4 regions of the Enterobacter sp. CP102 genome follow, and region 2 is predicted to be linked to each of the others. Evidence: predicted binding sites of a transcription regulator. Region 2 holds the regulator's gene; each other region holds the start of a gene.

Region 1 (4,217 bases), 570 kb from region 2:
ACCTTCATCAATGTTTTTACCCGAGAGGGCTGGGGTGAGGAACCGCATAACTTTCCCCTCACCCAAGCCCTCTCCCCAGTGGGGGAGAGGGAAGAGTACGATATTACTTGTTCAGCAGCGCCAGAACTTCTTCCACGCTGGTGGTGCTGGCCAGGCGCTCGATGACTGATTCGTCATCCAGGGCGTTGGTCAGGCTGGTAATCACCTGGATGTGCTCGTTGTTGCGAGCGGCGATACCAATCACCAGACGGGCGATGTCGTCTTCTTCTTCACCGAAGCGCACACCCTGTGGATACTGACAGAACACCACGCCGGTTTTCAGCACGCGGTCTTTCGCTTCAACTGTACCGTGCGGAACCGCGATGGATTCACCCAGGTAGGTTGGGGTCAGTTTTTCACGTTCCAGCATGGCGTCAACATACTCAGGCTGTACGTAACCGCCTTTCACCAGCTGTTCACCCGCAAAGCGAATCGCTTCTTCTTTGTGGGTCGCGGTACGGCCCAGGAAGATGTTTTCCGCACCCAGTTTGAACAGGTGGCTGTCGTTCGCATCGAAGCTGTCTTTTAGGCTATCGCGGACTTTCACTTCGTTGTCTTCGTGGCGCTGTGCCGCAACCAGACGTTCAGTCAGGCTGGTGTAAAGGCCGCTGTCGAGGAAGTTGGTCAGCGAAATGTGCTGCGCCTGTGGCACCTGACGCATAGCGCGTTCGGTCAGATCGCGGTGCGTGATAACCAGGTCAACATCCGGTGGCAGGCTGTTAATCGCGCTGTTGGTCACAGAGATATTGCTCAGACCGGCATCCTGTACTTTCTTACGCAGCACGCCTGCACCCATTGCGCTGGAGCCCATACCGGCATCGCAGGCAACGATGATTTTACGTACGTGGCTCAGGTCGTTAGACACATCACCCGCGGCCAGTGGCGTAGCGCCTTTGGATTCCGCTTTCATGTCGTGCATACGACGGGTTGCTGCTTCGATATCGTCTTCTTCTTTCACTTTGCTGGTTTTCAGCAGGATAGAAGAGACAACGAAGGAGACTGCCATTGCTGCACAGATAGCCGCGATGTTAGCGAAGTAAGCACCTTTTGGCGTCATCGCCAGCACGGCCAGGATAGAGCCCGGAGAGGCGGGAGAAACCAGACCACCGCCCAGCACGCTCAGAGTGAACACGCCAGTCATACCGCCGAGGATAACAGCCAGGATCAGACGTGGGTTCATCAGCACGTACGGGAAGTAAATTTCGTGGATACCACCCAGGAAGTGAATGATCGCCGCACCGCCCGCAGACTGTTTTGCACTGCCACGGCCAAAGAAGATGTACGCCAGCAGAACACCCATACCCGGACCCGGGTTCGCTTCAATCAGGAAGAAGATAGACTTCCCGAGGTCATGAGACTGCTGAATACCCAGCGGTGAGAAGATACCGTGGTTGATGGCGTTGTTAAGGAACAGGATTTTCGCCGGTTCAACAAAGATAGACGCCAGCGGCAGCATGTCGTGCGCAACCATGAAGTTAACGCCTGCTGCCAGAATTTTGGACAGCACTTCAACCGCCGGGCCAATGCCGAGGAAGGCCAGAATCGCCAGGATCATACCGATGATGCCAGCGGAGAAGTTGTTCACCAGCATTTCGAAGCCGGATTTGATTTTACCATCAACCCAGACGTCGAATTTCTTGATTGCCCAACCGCCCAGAGGACCGGCAATCATTGCACCGAGGAACATCGGCATATCCGCACCGACAATCACACCCATGGTGGTGATAGCACCCACCACACCGCCACGATCGCCGCCAACCAGACGACCACCGGTAAAACCGATGAGCAGCGGCAGCAGGTAAGTAATCATTGGGCCAACAAGCTTCGCCAGCGTTTCGTTAGGCAACCACCCTGTCGGAATGAACAATGCAGTGATGATACCCCACGCGATAAACGCGCCGATATTTGGCATCACCATGTTGCTGAGGAAACGACCAAAGCTTTGTACTTTGATCTTGAAATCGGATGACATAAAACACCCCTTCTTATGTTTACGCTTAGGCTTGCGGCCCGAGGTTTATCGTTAATGTGCGGCGGCAGAGGTAGCCGGGCCCTGTTCATGCTGTGAAATCTGGCACTGAATCGTTCAACTGTCCAGATAGCGAAATTTTGTGTGATCTCAGTCACGTAAATGTAGGGGGTGTGGCATTTAATGAAGTGATCTGCGTCACAAAAGTGGTGTGCAAAAAAAACTCAACGCGGGAAAAAGGTGCAAAAAGCACGTGCTTTTGTGATGAGTGTCACATTTGGTTGTCGTCGGTTTGTTTCTGTAATGTGACTGAATTCACAAAAAATTTTCATGCAGATTTCTCTGGATGTGATCAAAGGCAAATTCTGTTTTGCGGTTCATAGCCAGGATGTAATCAAACAGCACCTAAAGCAAAAACTACTCATATGTGAGTGTGTTATGGCGAAAAGTGAAAACCTGGATTACGCTCAATATGTAAGGTTAAGTCTATTATTATTCAGGATATATTTTGACACGCTTATAAACTTGCATGGAGATATAATAAAAAACCATACTCTGCGGCTCTGAAAATAAGTGCGGGTCATTGTGCTTAAATTAATTTAATTTGGGTGCTTATTATTTTATTTATTTAATGAGTTATCTTTGTTTGAGTGAGGGGAATATGTTTCTCAACTACTTTGCGCTGGGTGTCTTAATTTTTGTATTCCTGGTTCTGTTTTACGGGATCATCGCTATTCATGATATTCCCTATAATATGGCCAAAAAACGCAACCATCCTCATGCTGATGCAATCCATACCGCCGGATGGATAAGCCTGTTTACGCTCCATGCCATATGGCCGTTTTTATGGATTTGGGCAACGCTGTACCAGGAAGATCGTGGCTGGGGTATGCAGAACCATATCACAAAGCCTGATGAGGTCCCCGGCATGGATGCTTTGGCCAAACGTGTGGCCGAACTAGAACAAAAACTGGCTGTCGCTCAATCGCCAGCAGATAAGAATACGTCGGAGCACTGATCATGGATCTGTTGATTATTTTGACCTATGTGGCGTTTGCCTGGGCAATTTTTAAAATATTCCGTATTCCTGTAAACCAGTGGACACTCGCTACCGCGACATTAGGTGGGGTGTTTATTGTTGCGGGACTCATTTTATTAATGAACTATAACCATCCGTATACCTTTACGGCGCAAAAAGCGGTTATTTCGATTCCCATTACGCCGCAGGTTACAGGCGTGGTTAGTGAGGTTACGGATAAAGGTAACCAGCTTATTAAACAAGGTGAAGTGTTATTTAAACTCGACCCAACCCGCTATCAGGCACGCGTCGACCGGCTGCAGGCTGACCTGGTGACCGCCACGCACAATATCGACAACCTGAAGGCACAGCTTTCGGAAGCGGTAGCCAATACCACGCGTGTGTCTGCCGAGCGCGACCGACTGTATAAAGACTATCAGCGTTACCTGAAAGGTAGCCAGGCGAAGGTTAACCCGTTCTCTGAAAGCGATATCGACAATGCACGCCAGAACTATCTGGCACAGGATGCGCTGGTAAAAGGTTCCGTGGCTGAACAGACGCAGATCCAGAGTCAGTTAGACAGCATGGTTAACGGTGAGCAATCTCAGGTGGCTTCTCTGCGTGCCCAGCTCGCGGAAGCCAGATACAACCTTGAGCAGACCGTCATTCGTGCACCGAGTAACGGTTATGCCACGCAGGTGTTAATTCGCCCGGGGACCTATGCTGCGGCGCTGCCTCTGCGTCCGGTGATGGTGTTTATTCCGGAACAGAAACGCATGATTGTTGCTCAATTCCGTCAGAACTCGTTACTGCGTCTGAAACCGGGTGATGAAGCGGAAGTGGTGTTTAATGCGCTGCCGGGCCAGGTATTTTCAGGCAAGCTGCTTGGCATTCAGCCAGTCGTACCTGGGGGCACTTATCAGGCACAGGGTGCGGTGCAGGCACTGACCGTGACACCAGGTACGGATGGTGTTATTGCCAGCATCCTGCTGGATCCGAATGCTGATGTCGATGCACTGCCAGACGGTATTTATGCTCAGGTTGCGGTCTATTCCGACCACTTCTCGCACGTTTCCGTCATGCGCAAAGTCCTGCTGCGTATGACCAGCTGGATGCACTACCTCTACCTCGATCACTAATCCTTCCGGGGCAGGAATGCGATATGCATACCTGCCTTTTTTCATTGCTTGA
Region 2 (4,217 bases):
CGTTACAGGCTCAAGTGGTGCGGGTACCACCACCACCAGCCTCGCCTTTCGCAAGATTTTCGCGCAACTGAATTTACGGTCCGCAGAGGTAGAAGGCGATAGCTTTCACCGCTACACCCGCCCTGAAATGGATATGGCGATCCGCAAAGCTCGCGATCTCGGCAAACACATCAGCTATTTTGGGCCAGATGCCAACGATTTCGGTCTGCTGGAGCAAACCTTCAAAGAATACGGACTGAGCGGCAAAGGCCAGTCGCGCAAGTATCTGCACACCTATGACGAAGCCGTTCCCTGGAACCAGGTGCCAGGCACTTTTACTCCCTGGCAGCCGCTTCCTGAACCTACCGACGTGCTGTTTTATGAAGGATTGCACGGCGGTGTGGTGACCACGCAGCATGACGTGGCACGCCACGTGGACCTGCTGGTCGGCGTTGTGCCGATTGTGAACCTGGAGTGGATCCAGAAGCTGACGCGCGATATCAGCGAGCGCGGTCATTCACGCGAAGCGGTGATGGATTCGGTTGTTCGTTCGATGGAAGATTACATTAACTTCCTGACGCCGCAGTTCTCACGCACCCACATCAACTTCCAGCGCGTGCCGACGGTAGATACCTCCAACCCGTTTGCGGCCAAAAGTATCCCGTCACTGGATGAGAGCTTTGTGGTGATCCATTTCCGTAATCTCGAAGGCATTGACTACCCCTGGCTGCTGGCTATGCTGCAAGGCTCGTTCATTTCTCACATGAATACGTTGGTGGTGCCGGGCGGGAAAATGGGGCTGGCGATGGAATTGATTATGACACCGCTGGTGCAGCGGCTGATGGAAGGGAAGCAGATCGCATAAGCTCGTTTTGCCCGGTGGCGCTACGCTTACCGGGCCTACGTGCGTGCTTTTGTTGGGCGGGTTAGCGCAGCGCCACCCGCCACAACATTACGCCTCGATCACTTCATACGAATGCGTTATTTTTACCGCTTTCTCCAGCATTAATGCCACAGAGCAGTATTTCTCCGCAGAAAGATCCACCGCGCGTGATACCGCAGCGTCTTTCAGCTCTTTGCCGGTCACAATAAAATGCAAATTGATGTGCGTAAACAGGCGTGGTGCTTCTTCACGACGTTCAGAAGTGAGTTTAACTTCGCAATCCGTCACGTCATGACGACCTTTTTGCAAAATCGACACCACGTCAATCGCGCTGCAACCACCTGCCGCCATCAGCACCATCTCCATTGGGCTTGGTGCTTTATCGCCGGAGTTCCCATCCATCAAAATCTGGTGTCCGGAAGCGGATTCGCCCAGGAACGTTAAACCTTCAACCCATTTCACACGCGCTTGCATATTCATTAACTCCAACGTTGCATTTTTGGTGACAGATTACGCGTACGTTACATTTCTCGCAACGGAAGGCGACCTGCATCATGCTGAAGCGAGACACCAGGAGACACGCGACAAAAGCTATGCTAAAACACTCTGGATGCTACAGTAATACATTGACGTTACACATGTATGCAGAGGACATCAAACTTTACTGGCTGCGAATATTACGACAGCCGACTTCCCAGGGTATGGGTAAGAATTCGATTGCAACCCCAGAGTCTGGATGCATCTTATGACTCTGGTGACAGCTTATAACAGAGGATAACAGCGCATGGTGCTTGGCAAACCGCAAACAGACCCGACTCTCGAATGGTTCTTGTCTCATTGCCACATTCATAAGTACCCATCGAAGAGCACGCTGATTCACCAGGGTGAAAAAGCGGAAACGTTGTATTACATCGTCAAAGGCTCGGTGGCAGTGCTGATCAAAGATGAGGAAGGGAAAGAAATGATCCTTTCTTATCTGAACCAGGGCGATTTCATCGGTGAACTGGGCCTGTTTGAAGAAGGCCAGGAACGTAGCGCCTGGGTTCGTGCAAAAACCGCGTGTGAAGTGGCCGAAATCTCTTACAAGAAATTCCGTCAGCTGATTCAGGTTAACCCTGACATCCTGATGCGTCTTTCTTCGCAGATGGCTCGCCGCCTGCAAGTCACGTCTGAGAAAGTGGGTAACCTCGCCTTCCTGGACGTAACGGGCCGTATCGCTCAGACCCTGCTGAACCTGGCGAAACAACCAGACGCAATGACCCACCCGGACGGAATGCAAATTAAAATTACCCGTCAGGAAATTGGTCAGATCGTGGGTTGCTCCCGTGAAACAGTAGGCCGTATTCTGAAAATGCTCGAAGACCAGAACCTGATCTCCGCCCACGGTAAAACCATCGTGGTTTACGGAACACGTTAATTCCGGTCAAACGGCGTGCCATCGCAAGGTGTCACGCCGTTTTTGTCTCTACTCCCCATGTGGCGCAGGCTAATTTATCACCCGGAAGTTAACTACGCACTGCGACAAACGCTGGTGTTGTGCCTTCCTGTGGCCGTGGGTTTGCTGCTGGGCCATCTGCAACAAGGTCTGTTGTTTTCCCTGGTTCCCGCCTGCTGCAACATTGCGGGTCTGGACACTCCGCATAAACGCTTTTTCAAACGCCTGATTATTGGCGGCTGTCTGTTTGCAGGCTGTAGCCTCGCCGTGCAACTGCTGCTTGCCCGTGATATTCCGCTCCCCCTGATCCTGACCGTGCTGGCCATGACGCTGGGCGTAACCGCTGAAATCAGCGCGCTACATGCCCGGTTGCTGCCCGCATCGTTGATTGCCGCCATCTTCACGCTGAGCCTCGCGGGGAATATGCCGGTATGGGAGCCGCTATTGATCTACGCGCTGGGAACCCTGTGGTACGGCGTGTTTAACTGGATCTGGTTCCGCCTGTGGCGCGAACAACCGCTGCGTGAATCGCTCAGCCTGCTCTACGTGCAGCTTGCCGACTACTGCGAAGCCAAGTACACCCTGCTCACTCAGCACACGGACCCGGAAAAATCGCTGCCGCCGCTGCTGGCGCGCCAGCAAAAAGTCGTGGATCTGATTAGCCAGTGTTACCAGCAGCTGCACATGCTCGCCGCCAATAAAAATCATGACTATAAGCGGCTGCTGCGTATCTTCCAGGTGGGTCTGGATTTGCAGGAACATATCTCTGTGAGCCTGCATCATCCGCAGGAGGTGCAAAAGCTGGTCGAGCGCAGCCACGCCGAGGCGGTGATCCGCTGGAATGCCCAAACCGTGGCAGCGCGCCTGCGCATCCTGGCTGACGATATCCTGTATCACCGCTATCCCACGCGTTTTAACATGGACAAGCAGCTCGGGGCGCTGGAGAAAATTGCCCATCAGCACGCGGATAACCCGGTGGGCCAGTTTGCGGCGTGGCACTTCAGCCGTATTTCCCGCGTCCTGCGGACTCAGCGGCCGCTTTACCCGCGTGACCTGATGGCCGATAAACAAAAGCGTCTGCCGCTGCTGCCAGCCCTGAAAAGCTATCTGTCTCTGAAATCTGCCGCGCTGCGTAATGCCGCGCGTATCAGCGTGATGCTCAGCGCCGCCAGCCTGATGGGCGTCGCGCTGCACCTGCCGAAACCGTACTGGATCTTAATGACCGTACTGTTTGTTACGCAGAACGGCTATGGTGCCACGCGGGTGCGCATTCTGCACCGGGCAGGCGGTACAATCGCGGGGCTAATCATTGCCGGCGTGACGCTGCACTTCCACGTACCAGAAGGCTATACGCTGCTGGGGATGCTGGCGATCACCATGGTGAGTTATCTGATTATTCGCAAGAACTATGGCTGGGCGATGGTGGGCTTTACGGTCACTGCGGTATATACCCTGCAACTGCTCACGCTCAATGGCGAACAGTTTATTATCGCCCGCCTGGTCGACACGCTGATTGGCTGCCTGATTGCCTTTGGCGGCCTGGTCTGGCTTTGGCCGCAGTGGCAAAGCGGGCTGTTGCGCCAGAACGCCCACGATGCGCTGGAAGCAGATCAACAAGCGATACGCCTGATCCTGAGCGACGACCCGCAGCCTTCGCCACTGGCGTATCAACGCATGAAAGTCAACCAGGCGCATAACGCCCTGTTTAACTCACTCAACCAGGCGATGCAGGAGCCGGGCTTTAATTCCCACTATCTGGCAGACATGAAACTGTGGGTAACGCACAGCCAGTTTATCGTCGAGCACATTAACGCCATGACCACGCTGGCGCGCGAGCACACCATGCTGACACCCGATCTGGCGCAGCGCTATTTGCAGTCCTGTGAGATTGCCCTGCAGCGATGTCAGCAGCGTCTGGAG
Region 3 (4,217 bases), 180 kb from region 2:
GCGAAGGTGATGTTTGTGTGGTGGTTAGTGTCGCCATACAGCCATGTCTCCAGTTAAAAATTTTGGTCCTGCATTTTAATGTGCTGCACTGTACCAGTACAAGAGTACAAAGGGAATAAAAAAAGCCCCGATAGATGTTATCGGGGCTGTATATTTTACTTTACGTCAGAAGCGTAAGGTTTACGCGTCACGGCGACGGCTTGAGCCTTCATCGCGACGTGGACCACGGCTTTCACGACGTTCGCCGCTGAAGCGACCTGCGCCTGGCGCGCCGCCTTCACGACGAGGACCACGACCGCCTTCACGACGCTCACCGCCACCGAAGCTACGGCGTTCGCCAGATGGACGATCGCCACCACGACGTTCGCTGCGCTCACGCGGCTGAGCATCACCCAGCAGCTGCATGTTCATCGGCTTGTTCAGGATGCGAGTGCGAGTAAAGTGCTGCAATACTTCGCCCGGCATACCTTTTGGCAGCTCGATTGTAGAGTGAGAACCGAACAGTTTGATGTTACCGATGTAACGGCTGCTGATGTCGCCTTCGTTCGCGATCGCGCCAACGATATGACGAACTTCAACACCGTCATCACGGCCTACTTCAATGCGGTACAGTTCCATTTCGCCAGCGTCACGACGCTCACGACGTGGACGGTCTTCACCACCACGTTCTGGACGGTCACCACGTGGACCACGATCGTTACGGTCGCCACGACGCTCGAAACGATCGTCACGGTCACGGAATTCACGCTTAGGACGCATCGGTGCATCTGGTGGCACGATCAGGCTACGTTCGCCCTGAGCCATTTTCAGCAGTGCTGCAGCCAGGGTTTCCATGTCCAGCTCTTCGCCTTCAGCGACAGGCTGGATCTGCGCCAGCAGCGCACGGTACTGATCCAGATCGCTGCTTTCCAGCTGCTGCTGTACTTTCGCGGCGAATTTTTCCAGGCGGCGTTTGCCCAGCAGGTCTGCGTTTGGCAGATCAGCTTCTGGAATAGTCAGCTTCATGGTGCGTTCGATGTTACGCAGCAGACGACGCTCACGGTTCTCAACGAACAGCAGTGCACGACCCGCACGACCTGCACGACCGGTACGGCCGATACGGTGAACGTATGACTCGGAATCCATTGGGATGTCGTAGTTTACAACCAGGCTGATACGCTCAACGTCCAGACCACGTGCTGCCACGTCGGTTGCAATCAGGATATCCAGACGACCGTCTTTCAGACGCTCCAGAGTTTGCTCACGCAGAGCCTGGTTCATGTCGCCGTTCAGCGCTGCGCTGTTGTAGCCGCTACGCTCCAGGGCTTCAGCCACTTCCAGGGTCGCGTTTTTGGTACGAACGAAGATAATCGCCGCATCAAAATCTTCTGCTTCCAGGAAACGGACCAGCGCTTCGTTTTTACGCATCCCGTACACAGACCAGTAGCTCTGGCTGATGTCAGGACGAGTGGTAACGCTGGACTGAATACGCACTTCCTGCGGCTCTTTCATAAAGCGACGGGTAATGCGACGAATCGCTTCTGGCATCGTTGCAGAGAACAGCGCGGTCTGGTGACCTTCTGGGATCTGCGCCATAATAGTTTCAACGTCTTCGATGAAGCCCATACGCAGCATTTCATCTGCTTCATCCAGTACCAGGCCGCTCAGTTTAGAGAGGTCCAGAGTACCGCGCTTCAGGTGATCCAGCAGACGGCCCGGCGTACCGACAACAATCTGTGGGCCCTGGCGCAGGGCGCGTAACTGCACGTCATAACGCTGGCCGCCGTACAGGGCAACCACGTTCACGCCGCGCATATGTTTAGAGAATTCAGTCATCGCTTCCGCCACCTGAACAGCCAGTTCACGGGTCGGAGCCAGGACGAGGATCTGCGGTGCACGCAGGTCCGGATCGATGTTGTTCAGCAGCGGCAGCGAGAACGCCGCAGTTTTACCGCTACCAGTCTGGGCCATGCCCAGCACGTCACGACCAGAGAGCAGATGTGGGATACATTCTGCCTGGATCGGAGATGGTTTTTCGTAACCCAGATCGTTAAGGGCTTCAAGGATAGGAGCCTTCAGGCCCAGATCTGCAAAAGTGGTTTCGAATTCAGCCATGTAGTACAAGTGCCTCGATATTAATGGCGGCCAGTCTACTTAGCTCATCGTGAAAATGATCTGCAATTTTCATTGAAAAGTGTGAACCGGCTCAAATTAGGTGTATTGACGAACAACAACGCCCTCACCAGTGAAGGTGATGGCAATCAAAAGATTACGGGCTGATGTTTATGTCGTCAGCTATTGCTGGTCCGATTCTGCCAGGTCGTCTTGCTCCTGGCCCAAGAGCGATAATTCCAACAATGCATAACGGTGCTCAACGAAGTTGTGTACGTTGTTAGCAACCGCTAATTTGAACAGTGCCGTAGCGCTGTCCTTATCCCCCAGACTTAGGTAGTACTTACCTAAATAGAAGTTGGTTTCACTGAGATGCTCAGCGAGCGAGGTGTTATCCGTTGCGTCTGCCTTGAGTCTTTCCATCAGCGTTGCTTCGCTAATGTTACCCAGGTAGAACTCGACAATATTCCATCCCCATTGTTCCTTGTCCGATTTATCGAAGCGTTGTTGTAACGCGTCTTTTGCCTGCTTCTCATCGAGCTTCCGCTCAACAATGTAAAGCCACAGGCTACGGAAAGGATCATTAGGATCGTCTTGATAAAACGCCAGCAGATCATCTTGCGCTAACTTGTCACGACCGCCGTAGTACAATGCGATACCGCGATTCAAGTGCGCGTAGTTGTAAGTTGGATCAAGCTCAAGTACAGAATCAAACGCTTCATAGGCAGCATCAAAATTGCCTGCCTGCGTTAAATATATGCCTAAGTAATTGAATACTTCAGGCATATCAGGTCGGATTGCCAGCGCTTGTGAAAAATCATTTCGCGCCAATGCCCTCAGACCGAGACTATCATACAACACTCCGCGCTCATATAAAAGCTGTGCGCGTTCGTCATCGGTTAAAGCCCGACTGGCAAGAATTTGTTCCATGCGTGCCAGAATCACTTCCTGTTGCAAAGTCGGTTGCAATGGCACTGCGAGGACTTCGCTCTTACGCCAGGCAGAGTTGCTGCATCCTGCCAGCGTTAAAGCTGTCGCAACGAAACACCAGCGCAAAAAAGGCTTCATTTCCCACTCCCGAAGACAACTATTGGATGAACGTCCTGTCCCCCGGCGGCTCAACAAGGCGTCCTGCCTGATAATAGGCCCTCCGCTAAGCGGAGGGCAAATGGCAACCTTACTCGCCTTGCTGTTCTGCGGCCGGTGCTTCCGGCGCGGCAGCTGGCTGAGACTGCTCGGTTGCTTCTTTAATGCTCAGACGGATACGGCCCTGGCGGTCAACTTCCAGAACTTTAACCGGGACTTCCTGACCCATTTGCAGGTAATCGGTCACTTTCTCAACGCGCTTGTCAGCGATCTGAGAGATGTGAACCAGACCTTCTTTACCGCCACCGATGGCAACGAATGCGCCAAAGTCAACGATACGGGTCACTTTACCTGCATAGACGCGGCCCACTTCGATTTCTGCGGTGATCTCTTCGATACGACGAATCGCGAATTTCGCTTTCTCGCCGTCGGTTGCTGCGATCTTCACAGTACCGTCATCTTCGATTTCGATGGTGGTGCCGGTCTCTTCGGTCAGAGCACGGATTACGGAACCGCCCTTACCGATAACATCTTTGATCTTGTCTGGATTGATCTTGATGGTGTGGATACGCGGAGCGAACTGAGAAATGTCGCCACGTGGCGCGTTGATCGCCTGTTCCATCACGCCCAGGATGTGCAGACGTGCACCTTTAGCCTGGTTCAGAGCAACCTGCATGATCTCTTTGGTGATACCTTCAATTTTGATATCCATCTGCAGTGCAGAGATACCTTCGCGGGAACCCGCTACTTTGAAGTCCATATCGCCCAGGTGGTCTTCGTCGCCCAGAATGTCAGACAGAACAACAAAGTTGTCGCCTTCTTTCACCAGACCCATTGCGATACCCGCAACAGCGGCTTTGATTGGCACGCCTGCATCCATCAGCGCCAGAGATGCGCCACACACGGAGGCCATGGAAGAAGAGCCGTTAGATTCGGTGATTTCAGAAACCACACGAACGGTGTACGGGAACTTGTCTGCTTCCGGCATAACTGCCAGTACGCCGCGCTTCGCCAGACGACCGTGACCAATTTCACGACGC
Region 4 (4,217 bases), 2.2 Mb from region 2:
GGAGTTCACACCGTGGAATGTGTTTCCGTTCATTCCGGATATTGACGAAATGGTCAGTCACCAGCGACGCGAAGGGCTTTTTGCTGCCGTTATGACTTTTGCCCGTAAAACGACCGTTGCAGTTGCGACCTTTATTGTCGGTTTGTTGCTGCAAAATGGCGGTTTCGTGAAGGGGAGTCAGACCCAGCCGCCGGAAGCGATTCATACCATCGCCATGCTGTTGTTCATCGGCACTGCCGGGCTGTTAATCATGGCCCTGTGGCAGGCGCTGACGTTCCACCTTAACAAACGCACCCACAAGATTTTTGTTGATGAACTGGAACGTCTGAAAGCGAATGGTTCAGCGCAGCAGGCCACGCCTGAAGCACGCCGGGTGGTGGAAGATCTTACAGGGTATTCTTACGACACGCTGTGCCTGGGGGAGAACACCTGGTCGGGCAGCATTCCGCAAGGGGCATTTTCCGCGAAGCAGGGTGGTTTATAGCTTTTGCCTTAGATGTCACACAACTTAATTTTTATATCACACCAATTAGACGAAAGTTAATGTAAATCAATATTCGGCCCGGCGCATTCAGTATGGTTATGGCTCATCCAAAATATACGAACTGCCATTCTAGTTGGTGTAGTCAGCAAGTCCGCAGCGGTGATGATGTTGCCGCTGCAGGGTTACATTTTTCATTTACGACAACGAGTCTCAATCATGGAAAACCGGTTATTAAAGGCGAAAGCTACGCTTCCTCAGTACGATCGCGACAGCCTGAAGACGCGCATTGTTCATTTAGGGTTTGGTGCCTTCCATCGTGCGCACCAGGCGGTATATACCGATATCCTTGCCGCTGAACAGGGTAGCGACTGGGGTTACTGCGAAGTTAACCTGATTGGTGGCGAGCAGCAAATTGCCGACCTCAAGGCTCAGGATAATCTCTACACCGTGGCTGAAATGTCTGCCGATGCGTGGACCTCACGCGTGGTAGGCGTGGTGAACAGGGCGCTGCATGTTCAGGTTGATGGCCTGGAAACCGTGCTGGCGGCGATGTGCGAACCTCAGGTCGCGATTGTGTCGCTCACCATTACGGAGAAAGGCTACTGCCACTCTCCTGCAACCGGGCAATTGATGCTCGACAATCCGTTCATCGTTGCTGATCTGCAAAATCCTCATCAGCCAAAATCTGCGCCTGGCGTGATTGTTGAAGCGCTGGCACGCCGTAAAGCGGCGGGACTACCGGCCTTTACCGTGATGTCCTGCGATAACATGCCTGAAAACGGGCATGTGATGCGCAATGTCACCTGCGCCTTTGCCCGCGCGCTGGATAGCGAACTGGCGGAGTGGATTGAAGCGAACGTCACATTCCCGTCCACCATGGTGGATCGTATTGTTCCGGCAGTGACGGCTGAAACACTGGATAAAATTGAGCAACTGACCGGCGTACGTGACCCGGCAGGTGTGGCCTGCGAACCGTTCCGCCAGTGGGTCATCGAAGACAACTTTGTTGCTGGCCGCCCGCAGTGGGAGAAAGCCGGTGCAGAGCTGGTTGCAGACGTCATCCCGTTTGAAGAGATGAAGCTGCGGATGCTGAACGGCAGCCACTCATTCCTGGCGTATCTCGGTTATCTGGCCGGTTATCAGCACATCAACGACTGCATGGAAGATGTTCACTATCGCCGGGCAGCACATGCGCTGATGCTGAAAGAACAAGCGCCGACGTTAAAAGTAAAAGGGGTTGATCTGGCACATTATGCCGACCTGCTGATTGCGCGCTATAGCAACCCGGCGTTGCGCCACCGTACCTGGCAAATTGCGATGGATGGTAGCCAGAAACTGCCACAGAGGATGCTGGATTCTGTGCGCTGGCATCTGGTGCATCAGCGTAGTTTCCCTCTGCTGGCGCTGGGTGTGGCAGGCTGGATGCGTTATGTGGGTGGTGTGGATGAGCAGGGTAACGCCATTGAAGTGAGCGATCCTCAGCTGGAAGTGATTCAGGCCGCAGTGAAAGGCAGTGCTGAGGGTGAAAGCCGGGTGAAAGCGCTGCTGGGTATTGACGCCATTTTCGGTAAGGAATTACCGCAGGAGCCTGTCTTTGTGGATGCGGTGATGAAAGCCTATCAGTCATTACTGGCGAACGGTGCGAAAGCCACGGTTGAAGCCTACGCCGCCCTGGTGTAATCCATTACATGCCGCCGTTCGCGGCGGCATGTTTCGCACGTTTTAGTGCATACCAAGGCGAATCAGTTCAATCGGTTCAAATTTCCCTTCGCATCCTTCCACTTCAACCGTTTTGCTACGACGCACGCGTGCGGCATCCAGGCCGTTGCTGTGAATCGCTTTAATAATGCCGGTGCGGCCTGTGCCGTTAATCATTACGCGGCTGCCAGTGGTAATTGCGTTGCGGTTACGATCGTAAGTCATCATGGTATTTTCTCCTCTCTTGCTTAGCCGATACGGCGATATTCATCTCTTGCCGCTTTCGGAGCACTATAAATACGCCTGTCAGCCACGTATTTTTTTGTTTTTGATCAAACTCACACTTTTTTCTCAATTTTCGTAGGGGTTGACGTATCCCGACAGGTATTTACAAAGCGGACGGTTATTTTCGTTTATTGATAGTTTCTGCATGTGACTGTTTAAGGTTTGTTTATATCGAGAATGTCACTCTGTATTCAGAAAATAACTCTTCAGCGGAATAAGGAGCCAGGCTTATGTATAAAAACATTTTGATGCCTGTTGATGTGTTTGAAATGGATTTGAGCGATAAAGCGGTTCGCCACGCAGCCAATCTCGCGAAGTCAGAAGGGGCGACGATCACGCTGGTGAACATCCTGCCCATCAGCAGTCGTTCTCTTTTGCGCGGCTTCAACGCGGATATCAAGAAGTTTGAAGAATATATGACGAATGAGTCAGAAAAAAAGATGAGCGAATTAAAACGCTTATTTGATATTGCGCCAGAAGATATTCACTGCACGGTACGTTTTGGTAACGTCCGCGATGAAATTATCGCCATGAGCAAAGAAGGCGAATATGACATCATTGTCATCGGCTCGAAAAACCCAAGTATTACCACGCATTTGCTTGGTTCAAATGCGGAATCGATATTACGTTACGCCAGAATCCCGGTATTAGTGGTTCGCTAATATCACCGCCGCGTCCCCCGAAAGTCGTGGGATGCGGCATAAATTAATCTTCGCTAAACCAGTCGCTATTTTCCTGTCGAATTAACTGCACGGATTCGCTGATTTCTTGCAAATGCAGCGTCATCGCTTTCTCTACGCCATCAGGATCGCGTTTTTCCAGCGCCTTAAAAATATCATGGTGCTGACGTAGCAGCATTTCCGGCGGCGAGACGTGATCCAGACTCATATAGCGCACGCGGTCGATAGTGGCTTTGATATTCTCGATGGTGTCCCACGCGAGCTGGCAATCGGCAATTTGCGCCAGTTTTTGATGGAATTCATCGTCAAGCTGGAAAAAGTCATTCAGCTGCTTGCGATCGATAGCAATGCGTTGCTGATGCAGGTTTTGCTCCAGCAGGTAACACTGATTGTCGTCGATAAGCGAAGCGGCACGGCGAGCGACGGCGCACTCAATGGCCTGGCGTACAAAGCAGCCGTTACGGACCTGGGAAAGTGAAATCTTATTCACATAGCTGCCGCGCTGAGGGCGGATCTGAATCAAACCGTTTTCGGCGAGTTTAATAAAGGCTTCGCGAACGGGCTGACGAGAAACGTCGAAACGCACCGACACTTCTTTTTCAGAAAGAGGCGTTCCCGGCGGGATCAGGCAATGCACAATATCACGTCGTAAAATACGATAGATTTGCTGATTAACAGGCTGGGTAGGGTTGAGTTGCGATTCAGCGGCCATGGGTTGTGATTTCTCAGAGAGTTAACGCGAACATACTACCATTCTTTTGCCTGCCATCACAGACCCGGCCCGCAGGCCGGGTAGGGTACGATTAACCGCGATGCACGCTGAGACCGGCAAAGCTCTGGCTAACCGGCATCATTTCAACGGTGTTGATGTTGACGTGTTTTGGCAGCGTTGCCACCCACCACACCGCTTCGGTGACATCTTCCGGCGTCAGCGCATTGGCGTTCTCATAGGTTTTGTCGGCTTTGGTATCATCGCCTTTGAATCGCACGTTGGAGAATTCAGTGCCGCCCACCAGACCTGGCTCAATATCCGTCACGCGAATTGCCGTGCCGTGCAGGTCGGTGCGCAG

The links. Region 2 encodes CRP, which controls carbon source genes, mostly activating them, when cyclic AMP is high. Its sites were predicted from a motif close to ATGTGANNNNNNTCACAT; they were not measured.
Region 1: a site for CRP is predicted at 2,268-2,285, ahead of N1249_RS00680 (PTS mannitol transporter subunit IICBA). Genes of this name have one in related genera too.
Region 3: a site for CRP is predicted at 2,174-2,191, ahead of yrbN (protein YrbN). Genes of this name have one in related genera too.
Region 4: a site for CRP is predicted at 2,509-2,526, ahead of ydfZ (putative selenium delivery protein YdfZ). Genes of this name have one in related genera too.

The regions. Positions count from the first base shown of each region.
Region 1 covers NZ_CP104014.1:137,732-141,948, forward strand. The annotation lists gene N1249_RS00680 (PTS mannitol transporter subunit IICBA) at 104-2,011, opposite strand; gene N1249_RS00685 (DUF3302 domain-containing protein) at 2,670-3,026, shown strand; gene N1249_RS00690 (HlyD family secretion protein) at 3,029-4,165, shown strand.
Region 2 covers NZ_CP104014.1:4,349,282-4,353,498, forward strand. The annotation lists gene N1249_RS20625 (phosphoribulokinase) at 1-844, shown strand, start outside; gene N1249_RS20630 (OsmC family protein) at 932-1,336, opposite strand; gene crp (cAMP-activated global transcriptional regulator CRP) at 1,647-2,279, shown strand; gene N1249_RS20640 (YccS/YhfK family putative transporter) at 2,337-4,217, shown strand, end outside.
Region 3 covers NZ_CP104014.1:4,165,400-4,169,616, forward strand. The annotation lists gene mtr (tryptophan permease) at 1-37, opposite strand, end outside; gene N1249_RS19630 (DEAD/DEAH family ATP-dependent RNA helicase) at 181-2,094, opposite strand; gene yrbN (protein YrbN) at 2,087-2,167, opposite strand; gene nlpI (lipoprotein NlpI) at 2,275-3,159, opposite strand; gene pnp (polyribonucleotide nucleotidyltransferase) at 3,269-4,217, opposite strand, start outside.
Region 4 covers NZ_CP104014.1:2,166,589-2,170,805, forward strand. The annotation lists gene N1249_RS10220 (MFS transporter) at 1-484, shown strand, start outside; gene N1249_RS10225 (mannitol dehydrogenase family protein) at 701-2,164, shown strand; gene ydfZ (putative selenium delivery protein YdfZ) at 2,207-2,410, opposite strand; gene N1249_RS10235 (universal stress protein) at 2,698-3,129, shown strand; gene N1249_RS10240 (GntR family transcriptional regulator) at 3,173-3,859, opposite strand; gene ydfG (bifunctional NADP-dependent 3-hydroxy acid dehydrogenase/3-hydroxypropionate dehydrogenase YdfG) at 3,951-4,217, opposite strand, start outside.